DNA from 3 places in the Caulobacter sp. AVps18 genome. Region 2 is predicted to be linked to each of the others. Evidence: predicted binding sites of a transcription regulator. Region 2 holds the regulator's gene; each other region holds the start of a gene.
What was found. The regulator LexA, encoded in region 2, represses DNA repair genes until DNA is damaged. The targets are predictions, from matches to a motif close to ATGTTCNCNANNTGTTCT.

Region 1 (9,465 bases), 520 kb from region 2:
CCGTGCAGGGTCATGATCCAGACCGAGTCGTCGCTGGAGCCCTTGTCGAGGTCCATGACCAGCGACACGTGCTCCAGATAGCTTTCCAGGGTGTCGAAGGCGCTCATCGACTGGACGAGCTCCTTGAGGTTTTCCAGGCGCGTCTGGCTGGTCGGTCCCTTGTCCAGGCGCAGGGTGTCTGTATAGCCGCTCTCTTCCAGCACGGCTTCCAGCACCCGCTGGTGCGGGGTGGTGGCGGCCAGGGCGCGCCAGCGGTCGAGATCGCGCAGGAAGTTGCTCAGCGCCGTACGGGTGCGGGCCGGCAGCTCGTCGCTGCTGACCAGGACACGGGCCGACTCCACCGCCGACAGGTTTTCCGCGCGAGCGATGTGCAGCAGCTTCTGCACCGAGGTGTCGCCGATGCCGCGCTTGGGTGTGTTGACGATCCGCTCGAAGGCCAGGTCGTCATCGGGCGACTGGATCAGGCGCAGATAGGCATGGGCGTCGCGGATCTCGGCCCGCTCGAAGAAGCGCGGTCCGCCGACCACCTTGTAAGGGATCTGCAGCATCACGAAGCGCTCTTCGAAGGCGCGCATCTGGAAGCTGGCCCGCACCAGAATGGCCATCTGCGTGTATTTGCGGCCGGCGCGTTTGGCCTTTTCGATTTCGTCGGCGATCATCCGGCTCTCGGCCTCGCCGTCCCAGACGCCGCTGACCTTGACCTTTTCGCCGCCCATGGCCTCGGTCCACAGGGTCTTGCCCAGCCGGTCCTTGTTGGCCGTGATCAGGCCGGAAGCCGCAGCCAGGATGTGCTCGGTCGAGCGATAGTTGCGCTCCAGCCGCACCACCTTGGCACCCGGAAAGTCGCGCTCGAACCGCAGGATGTTGTCGACCTCGGCCCCGCGCCAGCCATAGATCGACTGGTCGTCATCGCCCACGCAGCAGACGTTCTGGCGACCCTGGGCCAACAGACGCAGCCACAGATACTGGGCGATGTTGGTGTCCTGATACTCGTCGACCATCACGTATTTGAAGCGGGTCTGGAAGTCGGTCAGGACGTCGGGGTGGCTGGTGAAGATGGTGATGTTGTGCAGCAGCAGGTCGCCGAAGTCGCAGGCATTGAGGATCCGCAGGCGGTCCTGATACTGGCGATACAGGGTCACGCCCTTGCCGGCCGCGAACTCGGCCCCGTCAGCCGCCGGAACCCGGTCCGGCGTCCAGCCCTTGTTTTTCCAGTGGTCGATCATCCCGGCCAGGATCTTGGGGGTCCAGCGCTTGGCGTCGATATTGGCCGCCTCGATCAGTTGCTTGAGCAGCCGCTCCTGATCGTCGGTGTCGATGATGGTGAAGCTGGACTTCAGGCCGACCAGTTCGGAATGGCGACGCAGGATCTGGGCGGCGACCGAGTGGAAGGTGCCCAACCAGCGCAGGCCCTCGGCTTCGGCCCCAATGATGTGGGTGATCCGCTCGCGCATTTCGCGGGCGGCCTTGTTGGTGAAGGTGACGGCCAGCAGTTCCCAGGGCCGCGCCCGCCCGGTGGCCAGGATGTGAGCCAGGCGGGTGGTCAGAACCCGGGTCTTGCCGGTGCCGGCACCGGCCAGGACCAGCACAGGGCCTTCAGTAGTTTCGACAGCCGAGCGCTGCTCGGGGTTCAGCCCGTCCAGATAATCGGGCGCAGCCGTCGCCGGTGCGCGCGGGCGGGCCAGGTCGGAGATGCGGGGCGAGGGGAGATCACCATCAAAGGGCGGCGAGTCGAAGACTGAAGACATGGAACATATGTAGCACAGACATCCGCCGGCTTAAGCCCCCGCCGTCGATTGCCGAGCCTGGGGGGTGACGGCCGGGTGTTCGGGCCCGACATTATAAGCGGTTCACAGGGCCGAAGTGCCAATAGCCTCGGAGCCGAGGGCGAGGGCTGGGAAAGCGGCCAAGCTCGACTAGGTTAGGGCTTTTGAGGCTTGCCGGAGCGCGAAAACCCGGCAGGCTGAGGCCAGGGGCCGCTCGCCGCGCTCGGTGTCTATCTTCTGGATCAAGGCCGCCAGGCTGAGCGCGTCGCGGGTCGCGGCCATCTCCAGAACGCTCCAGAATTCGGGTTCAAGCGCCAGCGAGGTCGCGTGGCCAGCCAGGTTCACCGAGCGCTTTTTCAGACTTCCCACGGGTGATGACGGCCTTTGATCGTGCTGACAGGACGCCATGGGCTGGCGGGTTGGGCTGGAAGATGCCTGATGGGCACGGCCATGCAAGGCCCGCTTCGGTCTGGCGGTGACCAAGAGCTGCATGCACAGGCATTTGCGGCGTCAATGGGCCGTGAGCGGCAGTCCCTTCGGCGCTGGCAGTCAAGTCGCCTCCATATCATGATCAGCCCGACTCGACCGGCCGTCGCTCAACTGCGGCAGGGGAGCCTGGGAGTGGCGCGGCTGTGAACGACAAGGCGATCAGGTCGATCCTCATCCTGGGCGGCGGCACGGCGGGCTGGATGGCCGCCGCAGCCCTGCGCACCGCGTTGGGACGGACGTGCGACATCCAGCTCGTCGAGTCCGCCGAGATCGGCATCGTCGGGGTGGGCGAGGCGACGATCCCGGCCATTCGCCAGTTCAACGCGATGATCGGCCTGAAGGAAGCGGCCTTCATGCGCAACACCAAGGCCAGCCTGAAACTGGGTATCGAGTTCGTCGATTGGGGCGACAAGGGGCGGCGCTACATGCACCCCTTCGGCGTATATGGCCTCGATGCCGAGTTGGGCGATTTTCACCAGCTGTACCTGAAGCTTCGCAAGCAGGGCCTCACCGACGATCTGGAGGCCTATTCCCTGTGCGCCCAGGCCGCCCGACGCGGGCGCGTCGGAACCGCGGTGGTCGATCCGGCATCGCCCTTGTCACGCCTGTTTTCGGCCTATCATTTCGACGCCGTGCTTTACGGTCGCCACCTGCGGCGGTTTTGCGAGCAGATGGGCGTTCGCCGGATTGAGGGGCAGGTGGTGGACGTGGTCCGCGCGCCCGCCGGCGGTCTGGTTGAAAGCCTGACCCTCAAGGACGGGCGTTCGCTGGCGGCCGATCTCTTTATCGATTGCTCTGGTTTTCGCGGCCTGTTGATCGAAGAGACGATGCAGGCCGGATACGAGACCTGGGATCATTGGTTGCCGGTTGATCGGGCCGTGGCGGTTCCGTGCGAGAAGGTCGGGCCAATGACGCCCTACACCACCTCCACAGCGCGTGAGGCGGGGTGGCAATGGCGCATCCCGCTGCAGCACCGCACCGGCAACGGCTACGTCTTTTCCAGCCGCTTCACCGACGAAGACGCTGCCACCGCAACCCTGATGGCCAATCTGGACGGCAAGGCCCTGGCCGAGCCCCGGCTGCTGCGTTTCGTCACTGGCCGTCGGCGGGCGGCCTGGAAGGGCAATGTCGTGGCGCTGGGCCTGGCCAGCGGCTTCATCGAGCCCCTGGAATCGACCAGCATCCACATGGTCCATTCGGGGTTGGTGAAGCTGTTGCAGCATTTCCCCGACCGCGACTTCAGTCCGGTCAATATCGCGACCTATAACAGCCGGGTGCGTGAGGAAGCCGAACGGATCCGCGACTTCATCATCCTGCACTATCACCTGACCCAGAGGCGCGACACGCCGTTCTGGGACTATGTGGCGACCATGCCGATCCCGGACAGCCTGGCCGAGCGGGTCGAGATTTTCCGGGATCGCGGGATACTTCTGACCAGGCCAGATGAGCTGTTTTCACCCTCGTCCTGGCTGGCGGTGATGATGGGGCAGGGCGTCGAGCCCCGCCACTACAACCCCCTGGTGGACCGTCAGGCGTCGGCTCAGATCGAGGCGGGCTTCAAGGCGATTCAGGCCAGGATTTCCAGCCTGGTCGATCCATTGCCCGAGCACGAGGCGTTCCTGGCGGACAACAGAATGCTTGACCTGGAAGAGGCCTGACCTGCCGCCATAAGCGTGATGGCGTTTGTCGGAACCCTTCCTATGGCCGCTCTTCCTCGCTTTCGCGGGGAAGAGCGGGGTGGAATGTGAGATTCCGTCAAATGATGGCGCGCCCTACTCTTCGCGCTTGGCGCCGTCCAGGTCGCGCCTGAGCTTGTCGGCGCGAAGCTGGTCGAGGGTCTTCTCGATCTTGCTGCGACCGTGCTTGGCGCGGTTTTCGGCGGCCCTTTCCTTTTCGGCCGCCTTGGCCTTGGCCTTGCGGGCGCGGTTCAGATTGAGGATTTCGGCCATGGTCAGGGCTTCTTGGGGGAAGGCTTGGGGCCGACAGGCTTGGGCACCGAAGGCTTGGCCGGCGTCGCAGGACTGATGATGAGGGTTTCCTGCAGGCGCAGGGTCTCGTCCTTCTTTAGCACGAACGGCGCACGGCCGGGAAAGACGCAGTTCTGCATCGACAGGGACTTGCGCAGGATCCAGCGCTTGATGGGCTGTCCGTTGGCCCGGCAGCTGAGGCCCACTGTCCAGGCCGGGGCACCGGGCGTGGCAGACCAGGCAAAGCCCATGGCATTGCCGGCTTCCAGGGCTGTATCGGTGGCCACCACCGCCTTGCCGCCCGAGGCGAAGGACAGCCTGTCAGGCTGAACGAGACGGATGGAAAAGCCGCCATAGCCCTTGGCGTCGTCGCTGCCGCCCAGGGCCAGGGTGTCGGCTCGGGCCGTGATCAGGGTGTCGAAGGTGATGCGGCGCACCCCGTCTTTCAGCGGGTAGACCCGCACCCGCGTCGTCTCGCGGGCCACATAGTCGACCTCGGGTCCGGAGTTGACGATCCAGTCGGCATTGACGGTCAGGGTCCCGCCGCCCTGGGCGTCGCCCTTGAAGCGCTTTTCGCGGACATGGAAGGTCAAGCCCTTCATGAACCAGCCGTCGGCGACGCTCTTGCCGTTCACCAGCACCTGATGCCAGCTCCAGAACGCGCCGCGCTGGTGCAGGTGGTCGGCGGGGCGATCCTCGGTCAAAACCGTGCCATCCGGCGCATGGAGCGGATGGACATAGTTCAGCCGGCCCGGTTCGTTGGCGGGATCCAGCGGCTTGGTGCGATAGACCAGAACGGTCTTGCCGCCCTCGGTGAGGGTCACGGCGTCGTCGGTCAGCACCGCATCGACCCGGGCACCGATGGCGGGATCGGCGTGTGCAACCAGCGGCGGGGTCAGCGACAGGACCGCGAAAAGCGCAAGGGAGAGGCGGCGCAGCATCATCCGGCGTCCTTTTCCATAGCGCGCGCCAGGGCCGGGCGGGCCATAGCGCGGGCCAGCCAGTCATCATAGACCGCGTGCGGCGGCAGCATCTGACGGGCGAACTGCAGCAGGCTTATGAACAGGATATCGGCGGCCGAGAACTGCTCGCCCAGCAGCCAGGGCGAGGCCTCGAGCGTGGTCTTCAGGCGGTGGTCCAGCGCCTGGTAGATCGCCTTGTCCTCGTCGTCCTGGCGCTGCTTCCACAGATTGGTCACGGCCGGTTCCAGCACTCCGGCATAGTAGGCCAGCCAGGTCAGGTAGGGGCCGCGCAGGGGATCGCCGACGGTCGGGCCGAGCCCCGCCTCGGGGAACCTGTCAGTGAGATAGAGGGCGATGGCCGAGGATTCGGTGATCAGCACGCCGTCGTCCAGAAGGGCGGGAACCTGGCCGTGCGGGTGCGGATTGGCCGGATCGCGTGCGCCTGTTCCCGAGGCGCTGCGATAGATGTCGACGACCTTTACCTCGTAGGTCGCGCCGAGCTCCTCCAGCAGCCAGAGGAACCGCGTCGAGCGGGAGCGGGGCGCATGGAGCAGGGTGAGCATCGTCGTCTCCTCAATCTGGCCGCGAACGTAACCGGAACAAATCGGCTTCGCAAGCGCCTCCGCCCTGTCGCAGGCGCTGGTACTTTTGTTGCCTCTGGCGACTTGACCTGACTCGCCGAGCGGCGGTCTATCGCCGCCATCCAGAACGCCGGAGGCCCCGCATGTACACGCTCTATGGTTCGCCCAGCACCGCAGGCACTGCGATCCACTGGCTGTTGCTGGAACTGGGCGTTCCTTTCGAACTGAAGATGCTGGACTTCGAAACCGGCGAGCAGAAGTCGGACGCCTATCTGGCGATCAATCCTGATGGCGTCGTGCCCACCCTGATCGTCGATGGCATCCCGGTCACCGAGATGGCAGCGATCGCCACGCTGTTGGCCGAACGGCATCCGCAGGCGGGTTTCGCGCCGCCTGTCGGCTCGCCGGATCGCGCCGCCTACTTCAGCTGGAGCTTCTGGCTGGCCAACGGGATGCAACCGGCCTTCCGGGCCTGGTTCTATCCGCAGGAACCGGCCGGCGGGGCGGGAGTTGACGATGCACAGGCCTTGGCGCGGGCCAGTATCGAGGCCGGACTGGCGCGCCTTGACGCCCATCTGGCTGACCGCAACGTCATTGTCGGCGACAGCTTCACGACCGTGGATCTGCTGGCGACGATCCTGTGCCGCTGGACGCGCAACATGCCCCGCCCGGCGACTGACTGGCCTCACCTGAAACTCTATCTGGATCGCATGCGCCAGCGTCCGGCCCTGCGTGAGGTTCACGCCCGTGAGGGCCTGACGGACTGGATTGATGGCTAGGTTGCAGGGCCGCCGCTCAGGCCGGCTTGCGCAGGTCGGGGTCCAACGCTTGTTTGAGGTTCGCAGTCAGTGGGGTGGGGTAGCGGCGTGCCTGATCGTGATGCTCATTCCATTGGCGTCGCGGACGGTCATGGCGCCGTTCAGTTGCTTGACCAGGGCTTCGACGATCACCGTGCCTAGCCCGCCGTGCCTGGAGGGGTCTGGCGTCGGCGCCTTTGCGATGCCCATGCCGTTGTCGACGACGGCCAGCGTCCAGGCCTCACCATCGCTGTCATAGGTGACGGAGATGCGAGCGTCGGCCTTGCGCGCGGGGAAGGCATATTTGATCGCGTTGATCACCAGCTCCGTGACGATCAGGCCGATGCTGACAGCCTTGTCCGATCCGATCAGCCCGTGGTCTGCCCTAACCGCCAGATCGATAGGCTGGTCCTCGGCGATCATCGAGGCGGCCAGACTGGCACACAGCTTGGTCAGATAGGGGCCGACCTCGATCTGGTCGACGCCGCCGGATGCATGCAGGTGTGACTGGACTTCGGCCACCGAAATCACCCGCTGATGGGCGTCGCGCAGATGGAGCCGGGTTTCCTCGGATGTCACGGCGCGAGCCTTGAGCAGCAGGATGCTGGCGATGATCTGCAGGCTGTTGGCGACCCGGTGTTGCATCTCCTGCAAGAGAACCTGCTTCTGGCGCAGCAGCTCCTGGGTGCGTTCGAGCAGGTCTTCCTGGGCGCGTTCGATGGCCCGGCGGGCGGTGATGTCGGTGAAGGCCAGCAGGATCGTGGCGTTGGCGCTGGTTGCGTAGATCACCTTGCGAGCGTTCAGCAGCATGGTCCGCTGGCCGACGCCGGGAAAGTCGTGATCAACCTCGAACCCGTCCATGGCGGTCCGCTCGGGGATGATGGTCTCCAGCAGAACGCGCAGGGCCGGTATGTCCCACTGGCCATCGCCCAGAGCGTAGAGCAGGCAACCCATGGTATGTTCCGGGTCGACCTTGAACGTCTCATAGAAGGAGCGGCTGGCGGCCAGTACGCTGAAGCTGGCGTCGAGCACCAGCAGCGGCTCGTGGATTGTATCCACGATGGCCTGAGCGAGGGTCTGGGCGTCTTCAATCCCGGGGATCGAACGCGGCATGGCAGGACGGTGGTCCAATCCTGGGCGCAGGGACGTTCGCGGACGGCAGCGGATGGATACCGATGGGTTAGTCCTATGCCTAATCGGCACAAGAGTCGTGAAAGGCTTTCGGATCGCTCGATATTAGTGGGTCTCGACTGATCGGGGACGGCGTTCTGCCCCAGAACGCGCAAAGCAAAGCAGCAGCACAGCAATGCTTCGCACGACGCTCATATCGCTTTGGCCGGGTTTGGCGTATCCGGCCAAGCCCTGACGCAAGGGGCGGTTGCAGCCTTGACGCGAACTGGCCCGGAGACGCTGGGTGCGCTCCGGGCCTCGCCGTTTATTTCACGGCGCCGCAGAAGCGCTGGATGCGCGAGCAGGCGTCTTCGAGCACGTCATTGCTGGTGGCGTAGCTGATGCGGAAGAACGGCGAGAGGCCAAACGCCGCGCCATGGACCACGGCGACGCCTTCGGTTTCCAGCAGTTCGACGGCGAAATCTTCGTCGCTTTCAATGACCTTGCCGCTGGGCGCAGTCTTGCCGATCAGGCCGGCGCAGGACGGATAGACATAGAATGCGCCTTCCGGGGTCGGGCAGTGAATGCCGGTCGCCTGGTTCAGCATCGACACCACGAGGTCGCGGCGCTCCTGGAAGAGCTTGGCGTTGGGCTTGATGAAGTCCTGCGTGCCGTTCAGCGCCTCCACCGCCGCCCATTGCGAGATGGACGAGGGGTTCGAGGTGGTCTGGCTGATCATCTTGGCCATGGCCTTGATCAGCGGCTCGGGGCCTGCGGCATAGCCGATGCGCCAGCCGGTCATGGCATAGGCCTTGGACACGCCGTTCATCGTCAGGGTGCGGTCATAGAGCCTGGGCTCGACCTGGGCGATGGTGGTGAACTCGAAGTCGTCGAACACCAGGTGCTCGTACATGTCGTCGGTCAGCACCCAGACTTGCGGATGCTTCAGAAGCACGTCTGCGATGGCCTGTAGCTCGGCGCGGGTATAGGCGCCGCCCGAGGGGTTGGAGGGGCTGTTGATGATCAGCCACTTGGTCTGGGGCGTGATGACCTTTTCCAGGGCCGCAGGTGTCAGCTTGAAGCCGCTTTCGGCGGTGGTCTCGACCGGCACCGGCGTTCCACCGGCCAGCAGCACCATGTCGGGATAGGACACCCAGTAGGGTGCCGGGATGATGACTTCGTCGCCCGGGTTCAGCGTGGCGACCAGGGCATTGTAGATCACCGGCTTGCCGCCCGGGGCGACGTGAACCTGGCTGGGCTTGTAGTCGAGGCCGTTCTCGCGCTTGAACTTGGCGCAGATCGCGGCCTTCAGGTCCGGCATGCCGTCCGGGTCGGTGTACTTGGTCTTTCCGGCGCGGATCGCCGCGATGCCGGCTTCCTTGATGTTATCGGGAGTGTCGAAGTCCGGCTCGCCTGCCGACAGCGCGATGATGTCACGGCCGGCGGCCTTCAGCGCGCGCGCCTTGGCGCTGATGGCGATGGTGGCCGACGGTGCGATGCGCCGCAGGGCGGCGGACTCGAGCGACATGTCTTTGGACTCCCCTGGGAAACCGATTTTCAGGATTGCGGGGGTCTTTACGCCTCCGAATGCCGCGGTGCAACGCGCCGCGACAGGGATGTTCGCAGGCTCATGGCGGCCAGGACGCTGTGGATTGGTCTGACCTCTTGCATGACGGCCATTCTGGCGGTAGCGCTACCATCAAGAAGATCAATCAAGGGGCGACGCTGTGGTCGACCGCCTTGAGGGAGAGAAACGCCAGAGCCGTCCGACGCGACGATTCTGTTCACGTGTT
Region 2 (9,465 bases):
GGAAAGCGTCGCCGCCGCCTCGGGCTCCAGGGTGCAGCGCGTTCCCGGCATCAGCCGCCAGAACGCCCAGGAGCATCAGGCCCTGGGCCGCGAACTGCTGGTCGCCACCTTCAGCGCCAAGCCCGGCGAGGTCTTCACCGCCCGCGCCGGTCAGGGCGCCTATGTGGTGGCCCAGCTGGAAAAGGTCACGCCCGGCAAGACCGCCGACATGGCCCGCATTGTCCAGGCGCTGCAGCAGCAGACCGATGCCAGCATGATGCGCGACCTGGGCGAAGCCGCCCGCACGGCCGCCCGCACGCAGCTGAAGACCACCGTCAACCTGACCCTGGCGCGCCAGGCCATCGGGGTCGACACCGACGCCCTTGCGAAGGCTGAGGCGGCCAAGAGCGGCAAGAGCAAATGAGCCTGGAACCCGCCTTCGACGCCTTTGCCCAGACCTATGACGCCGGACGGCCCCAGGTTGTCTGGACGCGGCTGATTGATGATCTGGAGACGCCGGTCTCGGCCTATCTGAAGATCGGACAGGGCAAGCCCTATGCCTTTCTGTTCGAAAGCGTCGAGGGCGGCGCCTGGCGCGGCCGCTATTCCATCGTGGCGATGAAGCCGGACTTTGTCTGGCGCTGTCGCGGCGACCAGGCCGAGGTCGCCGAGGGTGACGCCATCGCCAGGGGGGACTTCACGCCCCAGGCCGGCGGCGCGCTGGATAGTCTGCGCGACCTGATCGCCGCCTCACGGATCGATCTGCCGGCCGGACTGCCGCCCATGGCCGCCGGCGTGTTCGGCGCGCTGGGCTACGACATGGTGCGACTGGCCGAGCGCCTGCCCGACATCAACGAAGACACCCTGGGCGGTCTGCCCGATGGGATCATGACCCGGCCGTCGATCGTGGCCGTGTTTGATGCCATCGCCCAGGAGATCATCCTGGTCACCACCGTGCGGCCTCTGGCTGGCGTCTCGGCCCAGGACGCGCATCATGCAGCCCGGGCGCGCATCGAGACGGTCATGGCCGACCTGCGCCGCCCCCTGGCCCATGAGGCCCCGCGTCGTGGCCACGCGCCCATCGAATTCACCACGCCCGTCAGCCGCGAGGACTATGCGGTCGTGGTCGAGAAGGCCAAGGACTACATCCGGGCCGGCGACATCTTCCAGGTGGTGCCCAGCCACCGCTTCCGCGCGCCGTTCGACCTGGATCCGTTCGCGCTCTACCGCTCGCTGCGCCGGACCAACCCCTCGCCGTTCCTGTTTTTCCTGAACCTGGACGGCTGTCACCTGGTGGGCTCAAGTCCCGAGATTCTGGTGCGACTGCGCGACGGCAAGATCACCATCCGCCCGATCGCCGGAACCCGCCCGCGCGGTGCCACGCCGGAAGAGGATCTGGCCCTGGAAGACGAACTGCTGGCCGATCCCAAGGAACGCGCCGAGCACCTGATGCTGCTGGACCTGGGCCGCAACGATGTGGGCCGCGTCTCGATGCTGAAGGAGCCGGGCCGCAATGAACCGGCCAAGCCGCACAAGGGCCCGCGCGTCAGGGTGACCGAGAGCTTCAAGGTCGAGCGCTACAGCCATGTCATGCACATCGTCTCCAACGTCGAGGGCGTCGCGCCCGAAGGCGTGGATCCCGTCGACGTGCTGATGGCCGCCCTGCCCGCCGGCACGCTTTCGGGCGCGCCCAAGGTGCGGGCCATGGAGATCATCGACGAACTCGAGATCGAAAAGCGCGGCCTCGGCTATGCCGGGGCGGTCGGCTACATCGGTGCCGACGGCTCGGTCGATACCTGCATCGTGCTGCGCACGGCCCTGCTGAAGGACGGCATGATGTACGTGCAGGCCGGCGGCGGGGTGGTGGCCGACAGCGACGCCGACGCCGAATATGACGAGACCCTGCACAAGTCCCGCGCCCTCAAGCGCGCGGCCGAGGAAGCCTGGCGCTTCGCCTAGGCCTGCTAATACCCTAGGCGGTCGTTCGGCAGATGCTGGGTGACCGCCGGCGGGGCCAGCACCATCACCGTGGCGAAGCTGACAGCGCACAGCGCAGCAAAGGCCGCCGCCGCCAGGACGGGTCCCATCTTCTGGCGCCGGTCGCGCGGTCGCAGCAGGGCGCGCGCATAGGCCAAGGCGATCGGATCAAGGGCGGAATCGGTCAGGGCCATCAACCGCAGCATCCGCTCATCGGCCGTTCCTGGCGAGGTCATAGATGTCGCACCCTGTTCATCCCGAGACCTATGCCAGAGCCTTGCGCCCAGTCCAAGGCATGGCGCGACCGGCGGTTGGGCTCTGAAACCGTGCGCGATCAGGCGGCAAAACCGCTTACACTTTTGCCTCACGCGCTCTAGAAGCTGAACCCGCGAAAGGCGGCGTCATGATCCTGGTCATCGATAACTACGACAGCTTCACCTACAACCTCGTTCACTATCTGAACGAGCTAGGGGCCGAGACGGTCGTGCACCGCAATGACGACCTGACGGTTCAGGAAGCGCTGGGCCTGCGTCCGGCGGCGATCCTGCTGTCGCCCGGCCCCAAGGCCCCGGACCAGGCGGGTATCTGCCTGCCCCTGCTGCGCGGCGCGCCCGACGACATGCCGATCCTGGGTGTTTGCCTGGGTCATCAGGCCATCGGCCAGGCCTATGGCGGCGAGGTGATCCGCGCCAAGGCCGTGATGCACGGCAAGACCTGCCCGATCCACCACGCCGACAAGGGTCTCTTCAAGGGCCTGCCCAACCCCTTCACCGCCACGCGCTATCACAGCCTGGCCGTCCGTCGCGAAGACCTGCCCGCCGAGCTGGAGGTCACCGCCTGGACCGAAGACGGCGAGATCATGGGCGTGCAGCACCGCACCCGCCCGGTCCACGGCGTGCAGTTCCACCCCGAATCCATCGCCACCGAGGGCGGTCACCAGATGCTGGCCAACTTCCTCGACCTGGCCGGCGTCAAGCGCGACGCGGCGATCTGGGTCTAGGGGCGCGCCATGTCCGACGCCTTCAAGCCCCTGCTGGCCAAGCTGGCCGACGGTCAGACCCTGTCGGAAGACGACGCCGAGGTGTTCTTCAGCGCCTGCCTGCGCGGCGAGCCGACGCCCGCCCAGGTGGCCGCCGCCGTCACGGCCATGCGCCTGCGCGGCGAAACGGTGGGCGAGATCGCCGCCTGCGCGCGCGCCATGCGCCGCGCCGCCGTGATGCTGGAGCACCCCTACGACGTCGTCGATGTCTGCGGCACGGGCGGCGATGGCCTGCATACGCTCAATATCTCCACCGCTGTCGGCTTCGTGGCGGCAGGTGGCGGGCTGAAGGTGGCCAAGCACGGCAACCGGGCCATCACCTCGAAATCCGGCACGGCCGACGTCCTGACCGCGCTGGGGGTCAATATCGACGCCAGCCGCGCCCAGCAGCGCAAGGCCCTGGACGAGGCCGGCATCTGCTTCCTGTTCGCCCAGGCCCACCATGGGGCGATGCGGCACGTCTCGCCGATCCGTCAGCAACTGGGTTTCCGCACCATTTTCAACATCCTGGGCCCGCTGACCAATCCGGCCGGCGCCAAGCGCCAGGTGGTCGGGGTCTCGGCCCCGCGTTTTGTTGAGCCCATCGCCAAGGCCCTGGGCCTGCTGGGGGCCGAGCGCGCCTGGTCGGTGCACGGCTCGGGCCTGGATGAGCTGACCACCACGGGCGAAACCCAGGTCGCCGAATGGCGTCACGGCGCGGTGCGGCTGTTCACGATCACGCCAGAGGCTGTCGGCCTGCCGCGCGCGTCGCTGGCCGACATCACCGGCGGCGAGCCCGAGTTCAACGCCGCCGCCCTCACCCGGCTGCTGGACGGTGAAAGGGGTGCCTATCGCGACATTGTCCTGCTGAACGCTGCCGCCGCCTTCCTGGTCGCCGACGCCGTCGAGACCCTGGGTGAAGGCATCGAGGCGGCCGCCGCCTCTATCGACACCGGCAAGGCCAGGGCTGCCCTGGCCGGCCTGGTCGCCGCCACCAACACCGAGCTGGCTGAAGCATGACCGACATTCTCGCGACCATCGCCGCCTACAAGCGTGACGAGGTCGCCGACCGCAAGCGGCGCCGCACGGTGGCGCAACTGGAGTCCGCCGCAAGATCCGCCAGCAAGCCGCGCGGCTTCAGGGCGGCGCTAAGCGCCGCTCACACGCCCGGCAAGCTGGCCCTGATCGCCGAGATCAAGAAGGCCTCGCCCTCCAAGGGCCTGATCCGCGCCGACTTCGACCCGCCGGCCCTGGCCCGGAACTACGAAGCCGGCGGGGCCACCTGCCTGTCGGTGCTGACCGATGGTCCCAGCTTTCAGGGCGCTGATCCCTATCTGATCGACGCCCGCGCCGCCGTCAGCCTGCCCTGTATCCGCAAGGACTTTCTGGTTGATCCCTGGCAGGTGGCCGAGAGCCGCGCCCTGGGTGCCGACGCCATTCTGGTGATCCTGGCCATGATCGACGACACCCTGGCCGCCGAGTTGATGGCCGAGGCCGAGCGCCTGGGCATGGACGCCCTGGTCGAAGTGCATGACGAAGCCGAGATGGACCGGGCCGGAAAGCTGGGCTCCACCCTGGTGGGCATCAATAATCGCGACCTGAAGAGCTTCGTCGTCGATCTGGCCGTGACCGAGCGCCTCGCCGCGCAGGCTCCGGCCGACGCCCTGCTGGTGACCGAAAGCGGCGTTTTCGTCCTCGACGACGTGGTGCGCATGGAAGCGGCCGGTGCCAAGGCCATGCTGGTGGGCGAAAGCCTGATGCGTCAGGCCGATGTGGCCGGGGCCACCCGCGCGCTGATCGGCTGAGCCGGTTCCATAAGGGCTGGCGCTGAGCCTTCGGTCCAGCCAACCTGTCGACTCAAGACGTCCCGACGCCGCGCGCGTACAGAGACGCGCCCAGGGAGAGGACAAGCCGATGAGCCCTATCGCTCGACTGGTGAAATGGGCCTTGGCCACCTTCTTCCGGCTTCAGGGCTGGACGGTGGAGGGCCAGGCCCCTGCGTCACGCAAGTGTGTGATCATCGCGGCGCCCCACACCAGCAACTGGGACTTTGTCTATTTCATCGGCGCAACCGACGCCCTGGACCTCAATCTCAGTTTCATGGGCAAGGCCTCGCTATTCCGCTGGCCATTTGCCGGGGTGATGCGCGACCTGGGCGGCGTGCCTATCGACCGTTCGCAATCGCGCGACACCGTATCGGCCATGGCGGATGAGTTCGCGCGACGCGACGAATTCATGCTGACCATCGCGCCCGAAGGGACGCGCGGCAAGGCGCGGCAGTGGAAAACAGGCTTCTACAACATCGCCTTGAAGGCGCAGGTCCCGATGGTCTGCGGGATGATGGACTATCGGCGAAAGGTTGTGAGCCTGGGCGAAGCGATCATGCCGTCAGGCGACTATGACAAGGACATGGCGCTGCTGGCGGCAATCTACAGCAGTTGCAGCCCCAAACATCCGGAACTGGCGACCAGCCTGAAGACGTAAAGCGCCACGATTTGGCCAAGCTGCGCCGGTTCTACTGCAGGCTTGAACGCCAGGGGGATCCGATGAGCGACGACACAAACACTGCCCGCAAACCGACCCTGCTGGCCGAAGTCCTGGATTGGGCGCGTTTCTTCGCGCTCACGGCGGCGATCCTGCTGGTGCCGCGCACGGTGCTGGCCCAGCCCTTCATGATCCCGTCAGGCTCGATGGAGCCGACCCTGGAGATTGGCGACAGGATCCTGGTGTCGAAATACGCCTATGGCTGGAGCCGCCATTCCCTGCCCTTCAGCCCGCCGCTGGGCCATGGACGCCTGGCAGGGCGAGAGCCTGCACGCGGCGACATCGTTGTCTTCAAGCGACCGGGCGATGGCCGAACCGACATCATCAAGCGGCTGGTCGGTCTGCCGGGCGACCGCATCCAGGTTCGCGGCGGTGTTCTGACGATCAATGGCGCGCCCGTCGGGCAGACGCCGATGGCGGTGCGGGTCAAGTCGGATCACGGCTACCCCGTTGTGGTCGAGGAGGCCGCCGAGACCCTGCCCAATGGCCGAACCTATCTGACCCACTCGCAAGGCCCGCGCACGGCGGCGGCCAATACCGGCGTCTATCAGGTGCCGGCAGGCTGCTATTTCATGATGGGCGACAATCGCGACAACTCGGTCGACAGCCGCTTCGATCCGGGTTCGATCCGGCCCGGCGACGCCCGCTGCGCCTGGGATACCGCCCTGGATCAATATCTGCCGCCCGAGACCGGGATGGGCTTCGTCCCGGCCGAGAACCTGGTGGGCCGGGCCGAGCGTGTGCTGTTTTCCTGGCAAAGCGGCCAGGGCCCGCGCTGGAGCCGCACCTTCAAGAGCCTTTCGGCGGGCACCGGGGCTCCCCGGGCCTGAAGCGAATCGAGTCGGAAAGCGCGCCGATTCGCCGCTTCCGGGTCGTGACGCCTGGGTGCGAGCCCGGGCGGCTGCGTGATTGCATGGCTCTGCAGCCCCGTTGATCCTCGCTAGAAACGCCAGGACCACGCCTGACAGGATGTTTGTGCAAAGGTGATTTGCGCACCCGACAGCCGGATGATGTTCCGGGCACTATCTTCTGATTTAACAGCTAAATTCGCCGCACTGCTTCTGCAAGTGTCCCGTGGCGCGCCCCGCCTATACGCGCAGGCAGGGGCGTTCCGGGACCGCGTCGCGGCGGTCTGTTGCGTCAACTTGACATTAAGGAAGAACGCCTAGAGAACATTCCAACGGTTTGCGGTTTGTTCCGCGTCTTGGTCGAGGCCGACATGCTCACGCGCAAGCAGCACGAACTGCTGATGTTCATTCACGAACGCATCAAGGAGAGCGGCGTTTCGCCCTCCTTCGACGAGATGAAGGAAGCCCTGGACCTGGCGTCCAAGTCGGGCATTCACCGCCTGATCACAGCGCTGGAAGAACGCGGCTTCATCCGACGCCTGGCCCACCGGGCCCGGGCGCTGGAGGTGGTGAAGCTGCCGCAACAGGCCACGACCGCGGCGCCGCCCAAGGGGCGAGGCACGTTCAAGCCGCAGGTCTTCGAAGGTGGCGGCGCGCCGCCGGCCGCTGCGCCCTCGGCTGCACCGGCCAATGACAGCCGCGACCTGCCGATCCTGGGCAAGATCGCCGCCGGTACGCCCATCGACGCCATCCAGCACGAGCGCGATCGCCTGCCGGTACCCGAATCCATGCTGGGCGGCGGCGAGCACTATGTTCTCGAGGTTCAGGGCGACTCGATGATCGAGGCCGGCATCCTTGACGGCGACTATGTGATCATCAGGAAGGGCGACACCGCCAATTCCGGCGAGATCGTCGTTGCCCTGGTCGGCGAGGAGGCCACCCTCAAGCGCTTGCGCAAGAGGGGCGGCTCCATCGCCCTCGAAGCCGCCAATCCCAAGTACGAGACCCGCATCTTCGGTCCGGACCAGGTTGAGGTTCAGGGCAAGCTGGTGGGTCTGATCCGCCGCTATCACTAATCCTGGCTGACAGTCTGACAACAGAACGCCCCCGGCCAAGGTCGGGGGCGTTTTGCGTTCCGGGTCAGGACGATTGGAAGCGCCCTACCCGCACTTGACCTCTTTGACGATGCCCGTGTCGGCATCGAACAGGATGTTCAGGCGGTCGGGCCGGAAATCCATGGTCACCGGGCAGGTGGTGCAGGCCACACGCCAGCGGGTGGGATCAACGGGGGCCGGCAGGTCGGTGCGGATCTTGCCGACATAGGCATTGGCCTCATTCATCCCGCACTGGTCCTTGGGCTGGGGCGGCGCAATGGCGACCGGCGGCGGGGCAACGGGCGTCTCGGGCGGCGGCAAGGGAGCCGGAGGCGGCGTGCTGGAGCACGAGGCAGCGCCCAGCAGCACGGCGACGCCAAGGCCCGCCAGGATCGATCGCTTCATGCCTGCTTCTCCCAACCGCGTTCAGAACCCTGGCGCCAGTACGACACCGGATGACCGGCCTTCTTGAAGATCGTCCAGCGCCCCCGTGCGGTTCCCAGGGCGGCCTCGTCACGGCCATCAAACAGCAGGATGCAGCGCGCATAGCCCGCCAGGTCGCCGGGCTCTGCCCCGTCGATCAGGAAAATGGCGTCGCCGGCATTGGCATTGTCCAGGGCCGTGGTCAGCAGGACCGGCTGGCGCTCGGCCATCGGTTCGCCGGCCAGACCGTGCGGCAGGAACGCGTCGTCGCGAAAGGTCCAAAGATGCGCGTCCAGCGCCTCCAGCCGGCGGGCATCGACGCCCCGCACCAGGGCCTTCCAGCCCCGGCCAAGGGTCTTCTCCAGCAGTTCGGGCAGCACCTGATCGGCGCTGCTCCGCTCCAGATGGTAGAACCAGACCTCGCAAGGGCTTTCAGCCATGGGCGCGATCAGCTCTCATAGGCGTCGGCGACCAGTCGGTTCAGCAGCCGTACGCCGAAGCCCACCGCACCGTCGGGAACGGTCGGGTCTGTCGAAGGCTTGCGCCAGGCGACGGAGGCGATGTCGAGGTGCGCCCAGGGCACGCCGTTGACGAACTTCTGCAGGAACAGTCCCGCCGTGATCGAACCGGCCGGGCGCCCGCCGATGTTCTTCATGTCGGCGATGGGGCTTTCGATCTGCTTTTCGTAAGCCGCCGGTAGGGGCATGCGCCACAGCTTCTCGCGCTCTGCATTGCCAGCCGCGAGAAGTTTTTCTGACAAGCCGTCGTTATTGCTGAACAAACCGGCGTAGTCATGACCCAGCGAAATGATGATCGCGCCGGTCAGGGTGGCCAGGTCGATCATGAACTGCGGCTTGAAACGCTCTTGCGTGTACCAGAGCGCGTCGGCCAGGACGAGGCGGCCCTCGGCGTCGGTATTGATGACCTCGATGGTCTGGCCCGACATGGAGGTCACGACGTCACCGGGGCGCTGGGCGTTGCCGTCGGGCATGTTCTCGACCAGGCCCAGCACGCCGATGGCATTGACTTTGGCCTTGCGGCCGGCCAGGGCGTGCATGAGGCCGGTCACAGCGGCCGCGCCGCCCATGTCCCACTTCATGTCTTCCATGCCGTCGGCCGGCTTGATGCTGATGCCGCCGGTGTCGAAGGTGACGCCCTTGCCGACGAAGGCGATGGGCGGGGCGGTTTTGTCGGCCGCGCCGTTCCACTTCATGATGACCAGCTGGCTTTCGCGCACGCTGCCCTGGCCCACGCCCAGCAGGCTGCCCATGCCCAGGGCCGCCATCTGGGCCTCGCCGAGGATCTCGACCTCCAGGCCCAGGCTTTCCAGGCTTTTGGCGCGGGCGGCGAACTCTTCGGGATGCAGGATGTTGGCGGGCTCGGACACCAGATCGCGGCTGAAGATTATGGCGTCGGCCAGGGCGTTGAGCCCCTCGAACACCTTGGCGGCCTTGACCGGATCGGCGGCGGCGACCTTGACGACCGTGACCGACGGCTTCTTCTCGGCCTTTTCAGTGGTGCGATACTTGTCGAAACGATAGGCGGCCAGCTTGGCGCCGAAGGCGGCCCGGGCGGCGGTTTC
Region 3 (9,465 bases), 990 kb from region 2:
CCGAGGTGTTCGGCGATTGGAATAGCGCCTTCCGGCGGTTCAGTCGCTGGAGCCAGAAGGGCGTCTGGCGGCGGATCTTCGAGGCGATGTCGGGCGATCCAGACTTCGAATACCTGATCATAGACTCCACCATCGTCCGCGCCCACCAGCACGCTAGCGGGGCCAAAAAGGGGGGTCTGAAGATCAAGCCCTTGGACGCTCGCGCGGCGGACTGAGCACCAAGGTCCACATGGCCGTGCGAGGCCTGGGCCAACCAGTCCGGTTCATTCTCACGGCCGGGCAACGGGGAGACGCACCTCAAGCGGGTCCGTTGATCGAAGGCTTGCCGGCCAAGGTCGTCATGGCCGACACCGCCTACGATGCAGATCATCTGCGTCAGGCGATCACCGCCAAGGGCGCCGTCGCCGTCATCCCCAACAATCCTTCACGCGCTCAGAAATATACGCTCGACCCGCACCTCTACGCCCAGCGCCACCTCGTCGAGTGCTGCTTCAGTCGCCTCAAGCAGTTCCGCCGTGTCGCCACCCGCTTCGAGAAGACGGCGAGAAACTACCTCGCCGTCCTGCACCTCGCTGCCGCAATACTCTGGATGCGATAAGTGTCCACAGCTCCTAGAGCGTGACAGCCGAAAGTGGCTACCGGTTTCGGCGCCTGTCACGCTCTAAATGTTTGAATTAGAGCCTGTTTTACCCGTTTCAAATGAGTCCATTTGAAACGGACAGGCCCTAGCCGGGTTGCCGCGCACGGACCAGCGGTGCTAGGCCTCGACGTCCCTCATCGTCGAGCGCCTGCCCCGTGATCGATCTCGTGCTCGGCGTCCTGTCGCGGGTTCTGCCCTTCTTCCTGCTGGTCGGGGCAGGGATCGGACTGGTGCGGCTGCGCCTGCTGGACGGCCCCATGGCGGCGGGCCTTTCGGCCTATGTGTTCTGGATCGGCTTTCCGGCGCTTCTGATCCACTCCCTGTCGCGGATCGGCGCACCCGGACCTTCCCTGGCCTGGGGGTTGGCGGCCTTCGCCGGTGCCGCCCTGACCCTGATGGCCGTCCTGTTGTTGCTGGGCCTGGTCTTGGGCTGGACGCGGGAAGAGCGCGCAGGCGCGGCCCTGTCCGCCGGCCTGGGCAACAGCGCCTTTCTGGGCCTGCCCATCGTGGCCGCCGTTCTGGGTCCCGAGGCTGCCCGGCTGTCGGCCGGGGTGGTGGCGGTGGACTTCGTGATCGTGGCGGCCACCGGCATCGCGCTTCTGGGCTGGGCCAGTGGACGATCAATCCTCGGCTCGGCCCTGCGCGCCCTGGCCAATCCCATTGTTGCAGCCTCGTTGATCGGCGTGTTCATGGCCCTGACAGGGCTGGCCCTGCCCGGCCTGCTGGACCGGGCGGTGGCTACGGCGGCGGGCTCGGGGAGCCCCGTGGCCCTGGTCGCCCTGGGCGCGGCCCTGGCGCTGCGTACCGACACTGACAGCCTCGCGCCGCGCCTTGGGCCGGTGCTGGCAGCGGCGGTGGGCAAGCTTGTGGCCCTGCCCGTCCTGACCTGGCTGGCCGTGGGCCTGACCGATGCGCCCCTGGCCTTCCGCCTGGGCGCAACCCTCCTGGCCGCGACGCCGACAGCGGTCAATGTCTTCATCCAGACCCGCGCGCTGGGCGTCTTCGCGCGCGGCGGTGCCCGGACAGTGGCCCTGACGACGGCGGCGGCCTGCATAACGCTGTCAGTGGTCGCCATCCTGCTGACAGCGGGTGTCAGCTAGTTCCCGCTTCGTTCTCGACATCCGGCAACGTGCCGCTAGGGTGTGCGCAGGAGGAACCCACCATGATCCGCTACGTTACGATCGGTGCCAACGACTTGGACCGCGCCCAGATTTTCTATGACGCCATCTCCGCTGTATTGGGCCAGCAACGCCTTTGGCGGCAGGGCGACTGGATTGGCTATGGCCCGGAAGGCGGCGACGCCAAGGTCTTCATCTGCAAACCCCACGACGGTCAGCCGGCGCGTTCCGGTAACGGCATCATGGTCGGGCTGCAGGCTGAAAGCCCCGCCCAGATCGACGCCTTTCACGCAGCCGCCCTGGCCCATGGCGGAACCTGTGAAGGTCCGCCCGGGCCACGCCCCGCCTATGGCGACGGCTATTACGGGGCCTATGTCCGCGATCCGGACGGCAACAAGCTGTCAGCCTTCCTCAGCAGCTGACCGCAAAAAACCCGCCGCCTCCAGCGAGACGGCGGGTTTTCATTTTCGTTCGGAGAGACAGGTCCTACCCCGCGATAAGCGCCTTGATGGCGTCCAGGCCATCCTGGGCCTTGGTTGCGTCGGGGGCACCGCCCTGGGCGAAGTCGGCCTTGCCGCCCGCGCCCTGACCGCCCATGGCCAGCACGGCGGCCTTGGCGAGTTCTGCGGCGCTGAACCGGCCCACGAGGTCGGCGGTCACGGCCACGGTGACAGCGGCCTTGCCGTCGCTGGTCCCCACCAGAGCCACGATGCCGCCGCCGGCCAGCTGCTTCTTGAACTCCTCGGCTACGCCGCGCAGTTCCTTGCCGCCGACGCCGTCCAGAACCCTGGCGATGATCGCCACGCCATTGATGTCTTCAGGCCCGGAAGCCGCGCCGCCGCCGCCCAGGGCCAGTTGCTTCTTGGCTTCGGCCAGCTGCTTTTCCAGCGACTTGCGCTCGGCGATCAGGGCTTCGACGCGGGTGCCGACCTCGCTGACCGGGGTCTTGAACTGGTCAGCCAGAGCCTTGGCGACACCGGCCTGATCCAGCAGGAAGCGGCGGGCCGCCTCGCCGGTCAGACCCTCGATACGGCGCACGCCGGCCGCCACGCCCTGCTCGGAGACGATCTTGAACAGGGCGATGTCGCCGGTGCGGGCCACATGGGTGCCGCCGCACAGCTCGACTGAATAGGCCTTGCCGGCTTCGGTCAGCGACTTACCCAGGGTCAGGACCCGGACGCTGTCACCGTACTTTTCGCCAAACAGCGCCACGGCCCCGGCCTCAATGGCCTCCTGCGGGGCCATCTCCTGGGTCTCGGTGGCGACGTTCTGGCGGATCACCGCATTGACCTCGGCCTCGATACGCTCGATCTCGTCGGCGCTCAGCGGACCGCCGTGGCTGAAGTCGAAGCGCATGCGCTCGCCATCGACCATCTGACCCTTCTGGGCGACGTGCGGGCCCAGCACATGGTGCAGGGCGGCGTGCACGAGGTGCGCAGCCGAGTGGTTGGAGCGGGTGGTGGTGCGACGCGCGGCATCAACTGAAGCGACCACGCTGTCGCCGACCTTCAGGGCGCCGGCCAGTTCGACACGGTGAACATAGAGCTCACCGGCCTGCTTCTGGGTGTCGAGCACACGGCTTTCGACGCCGCCGACCTCGATCATCCCGGTGTCGCCGGCCTGGCCGCCGCTTTCGGCATAGAAGCTGGTGCGGTCCAGCAGGACCTCAACGGTCTGGCCCGCTGCTGCGGTTTCGACCTCGGCGCCGTCTAGCAGCATGGCCTTCACGACGCCCGTGGTCTGGGTATGCTCATAGCCCAGGAATTCGGTAGCCCCGGTGCGTTCCTTGATCCCGAACCAGGCGGCGGCCGCGCCGGTCTGGCCCGAGCCGGCCCAATTGGCGCGAGCCATCGTGCGCTGGCGGTCCATGGCGACGTCGAAACCGTCGGTGTCGACCGTGATGCCCCGGGCGCGGACGGCGTCCTGGGTCAGGTCCAGCGGGAAGCCGTAGGTGTCGTAGAGCTTGAAGGCCACCTCGCCGTCCAGCACGCCGCCGGCCGACAGACCCTCAGTGGCCTCGTCCAGCAGGCCCATGCCGCGACCCAGGGTGACGCGGAAGCGCTCTTCTTCCTGACGCAGGGTCTCGACGATGGAGGCCTCGGCGCGGCGCAGTTCGGGATAGGCCTGGCCCATCTCGGCGACCAGGGTCGGGGCCAGGCGGTGCATCAGCGGCTCTTGCGCGCCCAGCAGATAGGCGTGGCGCATGGCCCGGCGCATGATCCGGCGCAGCACATAGCCGCGCCCCTCGTTCGAGGGCGTCACGCCATCGGCCAGCAGGAACGAGGACGAGCGCAGGTGGTCGGCGATCACCCGGTGCGACGGGGCCTGAGCACCTTCGGCTTTCACGCCGGTCAGGTCGACGCTGGCGGAGATCAGGGCCTTGAAGATGTCGATATCGTAGTTGTCGTGCACGCCCTGCAGCACGGCCGCGACCCGTTCCAGACCCATGCCGGTGTCGATCGAAGGCTTGGGCAGCGACAGGCGCTCGCCGCCGGCCAGCTGCTCGAACTGCATGAAGACCAGATTCCAGATCTCGATGAACCGGTCACCGTCCTCATCGGGGCTGCCCGGAGGGCCGCCGGGAATATGGTCGCCGTGATCGTAGAAGATTTCCGAGCACGGGCCGCAGGGGCCGGTGTCACCCATCGACCAGAAATTGTCATTGGTGGCGATGCGGATGATCCGGTCGTCGGTCAGGCCGGCGATCTTCTTCCACAGCTCAGCCGCTTCGGTATCGGTGTGATAGACCGTGACCAGCAGCTTGTCCTTGGGCAGGGCGAAGTCGCGGGTCAGCAGGGTCCAGGCGTGGGTGATCGCCTGTTCCTTGAAATAGTCGCCGAACGAGAAGTTGCCCAGCATCTCGAAGAAGGTGTGGTGGCGGGCGGTGTAGCCCACATTGTCCAGGTCGTTGTGCTTGCCGCCGGCGCGGACGCACTTTTGCGAGCTGACCGCGCGCGGATAGGCCGGCGTCTCGGCGCCCGTGAACGCGTTCTTGAACGGCACCATGCCGGCATTGACGAACAGCAGGGTCGGATCGTTCTGCGGCACCAGAGGGGCCGACGGCGTAATCGCGTGGTCGGCCTTGCCGAAATAGTCGAGGAAGGTTCCGCGGATCTCGTTCAGGCTGGGCATGGGCGTCTCAAGCATCTTCGAGGCAGGTCCGGCGAACCGGAGGTTGGCGCTGCATAGCGCGGTTTTCGGTCGAGTGGAAACCAAGTCCGCGCCACGACTTCCCCGCAAACGAAATCGGACGCCTGGCATGGGGTCCAGGCGTCCGGGGGATCGCGGCCCTCGCGGCGGGGATCGCCACAGGCGTCAAACTGGCGGGGGAACGCCGTAGGCGGGCGAAGGCCGCGAAACCTGTCAGGGCATCCGGACGAAACCGGCGCCCCAGACCCTATTCGTCGTCGCCCTCCGGGCCACCAACCAGCAGCTCTTCCTCGATCTTCTGGGAAGACTTGCGGACCGCAGCCTCGATCTCGTTGCAGAGATCCTTGTTGGCCTTGAGGAACTCCCGGGCGTTGTCGCGGCCCTGGCCGATGCGCTGGCTGTTGTAGGAGAACCAGGAGCCGGCCTTGTCGATGATCCCGGCCTTGACGCCCAGATCGATGATCTCGCCCAGCTTGGAGATACCCTCGCCGTACATGATGTCGAACTCAACCTCGCGGAACGGCGGGGCGACCTTGTTCTTGACCACCTTGACGCGGACGTTGTTGCCGATGATTTCGTCGCGCACCTTGACCGAGCCGGTGCGGCGGATGTCCAGGCGCACCGAGGCATAGAACTTCAGCGCATTGCCGCCCGTCGTGGTTTCGGGGCTGCCATACATCACGCCGATCTTGTGACGGATCTGGTTGATGAAGATGACGATGGTATTGGTCTTGTTGATCGAACCGGTCAGCTTGCGCAGGGCCTGGCTCATCAGGCGGGCCTGAAGGCCGGGCAGGCTGTCGCCCATCTCGCCCTCGATTTCCGCCTTGGGCGTCAGGGCCGCGACGGAGTCAATCACCACCACATCGACGGCACCCGAGCGCACCAGGGTGTCGGTGATCTCCAGGGCCTGCTCGCCGTTGTCCGGCTGCGAGACCAGCAGGTTGTCGAGATTGACGCCCAGCTTGAAGGCGTAGCCGGGATCCAGCGCGTGTTCAGCGTCGACGAAGGCGGCGGTGCCGCCGGCCTTCTGGACCTCGGCCACCACGTGCAGGGCCAGGGTGGTCTTGCCGGAGCTTTCCGGACCATAGATCTCGATCACCCGTCCCTTGGGCAGGCCGCCGATGCCGAGCGCGATGTCGAGGCCGAGCGAGCCGGTGGAGACCGACTCCATCTCGACCTTGCCCTTGTCGCCGAGCTTCATCACCGAGCCCTTGCCGAACGCCCGATCGATTTGCGAAAGCGCTGCTTCAAGTGCGCGCTGCTTGTCGCCGTCTTCCTTGCCCACGAGTTTCAACGCCGCCTGATTGCTCATCTGATCCGCCCTTATTTCATGATTCCAACCGAGAGATCGGAGGTTCGCGCCCGCCGCGCTCATCCGCCTGTGGAATGATTAAGACGTACACGCTTTGTTCCACGTTCGCAAGATGTTCTTTTCCCGTTCCGTTTCGTTCACTTTATTTCGCACTGCAGCATGTCAACCCCTGACAAATGGGCCGGGCAAGGCTTAAGTGTGGGCACTGGCCGTCGAGAACGAGCCGCGCGGCGCGCGGTGACCCGTTCCGGCTTGGCCCGCCTTCGAGACATCCGTTCCCATGCAATGGCTCTTTGAGCTGTCGGCCGCCTTCGCGTTGAGCGCGCTGGCGCTTACGCCCCTGGTCAAACTGTTCTGCAACCCGGCGGCGCACCCGCGCGCTATCACGCCACGGCTCACCCAATTCCAGGGACGGGTCTCACCCAGGGTTCGCGCCGACACACCCAAGGCGCGGTCTTGACCACCCAAATTCCGGCGCAGAGCCGCAGCACCACGCTCTGATTTCTACCCAACTCTTTGTTTTATAAGATTTTCGGACAACCGGTTCCGATTTCCTGTCCGTCTTTCTGGCCTGCGCGGTCTAACGCAACGCGCGGCCCCTCCCCCTGCCCGTCTCACCATCCCGTCGTGACCTCCGTCGCGGCGGGCGCGCTCGTCCCTACCCCAGAGCGCCCTTCAGGAGTGATAGCATGATCGCCTACCTCATCCTCGTTCATCGCTATCCCGAGCAGTTCAAGCGCCTGTTCAAGGCCATCCACGACCCGGCCAGCCACTATCTGGTCCATGTCGACAAGAACTCGGGTCCGGCTCTGGAGGCACAGATCCGCGACTTTCTGTCGGCCTATCCCAACGCTGCCGTGCTGGAGAGCAAGAAGGCCCTGTGGGGCGGCTACAGCCTGGTCGACGCCGAGCTGCGCGGGATGGAAAGGCTGCTGGAAATGGGCGCGGACTGGGAGTTCTTCATCAACCTGTCGGGACAGGACTTCCCGCTGATGACCCAGAAGCGGATCAAGGCCTTCCTGGCGCGCCATCGCGGCCAGGAGTTCATCAAGGTGATGGACCAGCTGGTGGTGCGACCCGACACCATGCACCGCGTTCGCAAGTACGTGGTCGAGCTGCGAAACCGCATCGTCGAGACCTTCCTGACCCGCAAGTTCCTGGCCGGCGCCACGCCCTATATCGGCAATCAGTGGATGATCGTCAGCCGCGCCTTCTGCCAGTTCGTCAGCCACGATCCGTCGGTGGACCGCTACAAGGCGTTTTATCGCAACACCTTCATCGCCGATGAAGGCTTCTTCCAGACCGTGATGATGAACACCACTGTCCACGGCCAGATCGTCAGTGACGACAAGCGGATGATTGACTGGGTGCCCGATGGCGACATCAAGCTGCGCCCGCGCACCTTTACGATCCAGGACGCCGCCGCCCTGACCGCCAGCGATGACCTCTTTGCCCGCAAGTTCGACATGGCGGAGGATGGCACCGTTCTCGACATCCTTGAGGCCCATCTGCTGGCCCAGGACGCCGCCAACGCTGCACCTTCCGCGGTGGGCGACAAGCGGCTCGGGATCGTCATGGCCCTGGACAAGGCACCGATCGCCGTCTGACCCGGCCAGACCCATTCCGGGTCGCTTGAGAGACAGCGTCCGGTTTGGGCGAAAGGGCTCTTTAAGATCAGTGTGCGAGGGTCTGCGCTTCTTGGGGGACATTCGCCTTGTCGATCGATCCGCGTCGCCTTTTGGGCCTGGCCTTCGCCAGCGCTGACCTGCTGGTCGAACTGCGCGACGGAAAGGTCGGACTGGCCCTGGGCGCGGCCCAACGTATTATCGGCCAGGGTGAAGCCGAGCTGACCGGCAAGGTCTGGCGCGACCTGTTCGCAGACTCAGACCAACCCTTGATGGACGCCATCCTGGCCTGCGCCGATGACGGTGCGCGACGTGGCCCCGTGGTCGCAAGGCTGGCTGGCCCTGACGAGCGCTATGTCAGCGTGGTCATGCGCGCCCTGCCCGAGAACGGCGGGCGCGTATCCTGCGCCGTCACCTCCACCCAGGCCTCGCGCCAGCCCGTCGAGAAAGACGGCCTGCAGTTGCGCGAAACCTTCGAGGATATCGCCCGGGGCCTGTTCGAGGCCGCCCGGGTCACCGGCCAGGAACTTGACCTGGCCATGATCGAGTTTTCGGGGCTGGACGCCATGCGTTCAGAGCTGGACGCGACCCAGGCCCAGGCGCTGGATGCACGATTGGCCGGGGCCATGCGGGCTGAGGCCCATGGCGGTGCGGTGGCCACCCGCCTCTCCAACGACCGCTTCGCCATCATCAAGGCCAAGGATGAAAGCGCCGAAGGCCTGGTGCGTCGGCTGAGCCGCGTCATGGACCTGGACGCCGAAGCCCATGTGGTGGCGCTGGAGACCGGCATAGCCCCCACCCGCGCCATGCGCGCCCTGCGCTATGCGCTGGATGACTTCCTGCGCGAGGGCCTAAAACAGGCACCGCCGCTGAGCCTGTCCGAGGCCATGAATCGCTCGGTGCAGCGCACCCTGGCCCGCGCCGGCGCTTTGGGCGTTGCCGTCAGCCAGCGGCGCTTCAGCCTGGCCTTCCAGCCCGTCGTCAACCTGGCCACCGGCATCGCTCACCACCACGAGGCCTTGGTGCGGTTCGAGGACGGCGCCAGCCCCTTCGCCCTGATCCGCATGGCCGAAGAATTCGACCTGATCGAAGAGCTGGACCACGCCATCGTCGAGCAGGCCGTAAAGCGCCTGGCCCAGGACCGCACCGGCGAGTTGAAACTGGCCGTCAATGTCTCGGGCCGCACCATCGTCAATGAGAGCTTCGTCGATCACGTCTCGCGCACGCTCAGCCGCTTCGAGAGCGCCAGGGGGCGGCTGATCTTCGAGATCACCGAGACCGCCGCCATCGACGACCTGCCGCGCGCCAACCAGCACATCCAGTCGCTGCGCGCCTTGGGCTCCCTGGTCTGCCTGGACGACTTCGGCTCAGGCTCAGCCTCGTTCGCCTACTTGCAGGAACTGCACCTCGACATCGTCAAGATCGACGGCCGCTATGTGCGTGAACTGGCCGCCAACGGCCGCGACGGGGCCATGGTGCGCCGGGTGGTCGAGCTGTGCCGCGACCTCAATATCCGCACCGTCGCCGAGATGGTCGAGACCGTCGAGGTCGAGGAGGTGATCCGCAAGGCCGGGGTCGACTTCGCCCAGGGCTGGCTGTTCGGCAGGCCCACAGACC

Region 1: a site for LexA is predicted at 1,749-1,766, ahead of ACW179_RS12590 (ATP-dependent helicase). Genes of this name have one in related genera too.
Region 3: a site for LexA is predicted at 6,325-6,342, ahead of recA (recombinase RecA). Genes of this name have one in related genera too.

What each region holds. Positions count from the first base shown of each region.
Region 1 is NZ_CM178737.1:2,770,570-2,780,034, forward strand. It holds gene ACW179_RS12590 (ATP-dependent helicase) at 1-1,748, opposite strand, end outside; gene ACW179_RS12595 (ribbon-helix-helix domain-containing protein) at 1,917-2,135, opposite strand; gene ACW179_RS12600 (tryptophan halogenase family protein) at 2,399-3,913, shown strand; gene ACW179_RS12605 (DUF4169 family protein) at 4,028-4,204, opposite strand; gene ACW179_RS12610 (DUF6807 family protein) at 4,207-5,166, opposite strand; gene ACW179_RS12615 (glutathione S-transferase family protein) at 5,163-5,747, opposite strand; gene ACW179_RS12620 (glutathione S-transferase family protein) at 5,909-6,544, shown strand; gene ACW179_RS12625 (sensor histidine kinase) at 6,611-7,675, opposite strand; gene ACW179_RS12630 (pyridoxal phosphate-dependent aminotransferase) at 7,998-9,200, opposite strand.
Region 2 is NZ_CM178737.1:3,289,554-3,299,018, reverse strand. It holds gene ACW179_RS15050 (peptidylprolyl isomerase) at 1-403, shown strand, start outside; gene trpE (anthranilate synthase component I) at 400-1,938, shown strand; gene ACW179_RS15040 (hypothetical protein) at 1,944-2,150, opposite strand; gene ACW179_RS15035 (anthranilate synthase component II) at 2,360-2,956, shown strand; gene trpD (anthranilate phosphoribosyltransferase) at 2,966-3,994, shown strand; gene trpC (indole-3-glycerol phosphate synthase TrpC) at 3,991-4,779, shown strand; gene ACW179_RS15020 (lysophospholipid acyltransferase family protein) at 4,889-5,458, shown strand; gene lepB (signal peptidase I) at 5,521-6,348, shown strand; gene lexA (transcriptional repressor LexA) at 6,738-7,442, shown strand; gene ACW179_RS15005 (peptidase inhibitor I78) at 7,527-7,865, opposite strand; gene ACW179_RS15000 (DNA polymerase III subunit chi) at 7,862-8,323, opposite strand; gene ACW179_RS14995 (leucyl aminopeptidase) at 8,332-9,465, opposite strand, start outside.
Region 3 is NZ_CM178737.1:4,282,212-4,291,676, forward strand. It holds one part of gene ACW179_RS19505 (IS5 family transposase) at 1-170, shown strand, start outside; one part of gene ACW179_RS19505 (IS5 family transposase) at 173-598, shown strand; gene ACW179_RS19510 (AEC family transporter) at 796-1,740, shown strand; gene ACW179_RS19515 (VOC family protein) at 1,803-2,180, shown strand; gene alaS (alanine--tRNA ligase) at 2,245-4,890, opposite strand; gene recA (recombinase RecA) at 5,156-6,223, opposite strand; partial or broken gene ACW179_RS19530 (beta-1,6-N-acetylglucosaminyltransferase) at 6,901-7,830, shown strand; gene ACW179_RS19535 (EAL domain-containing protein) at 7,938-9,465, shown strand, end outside.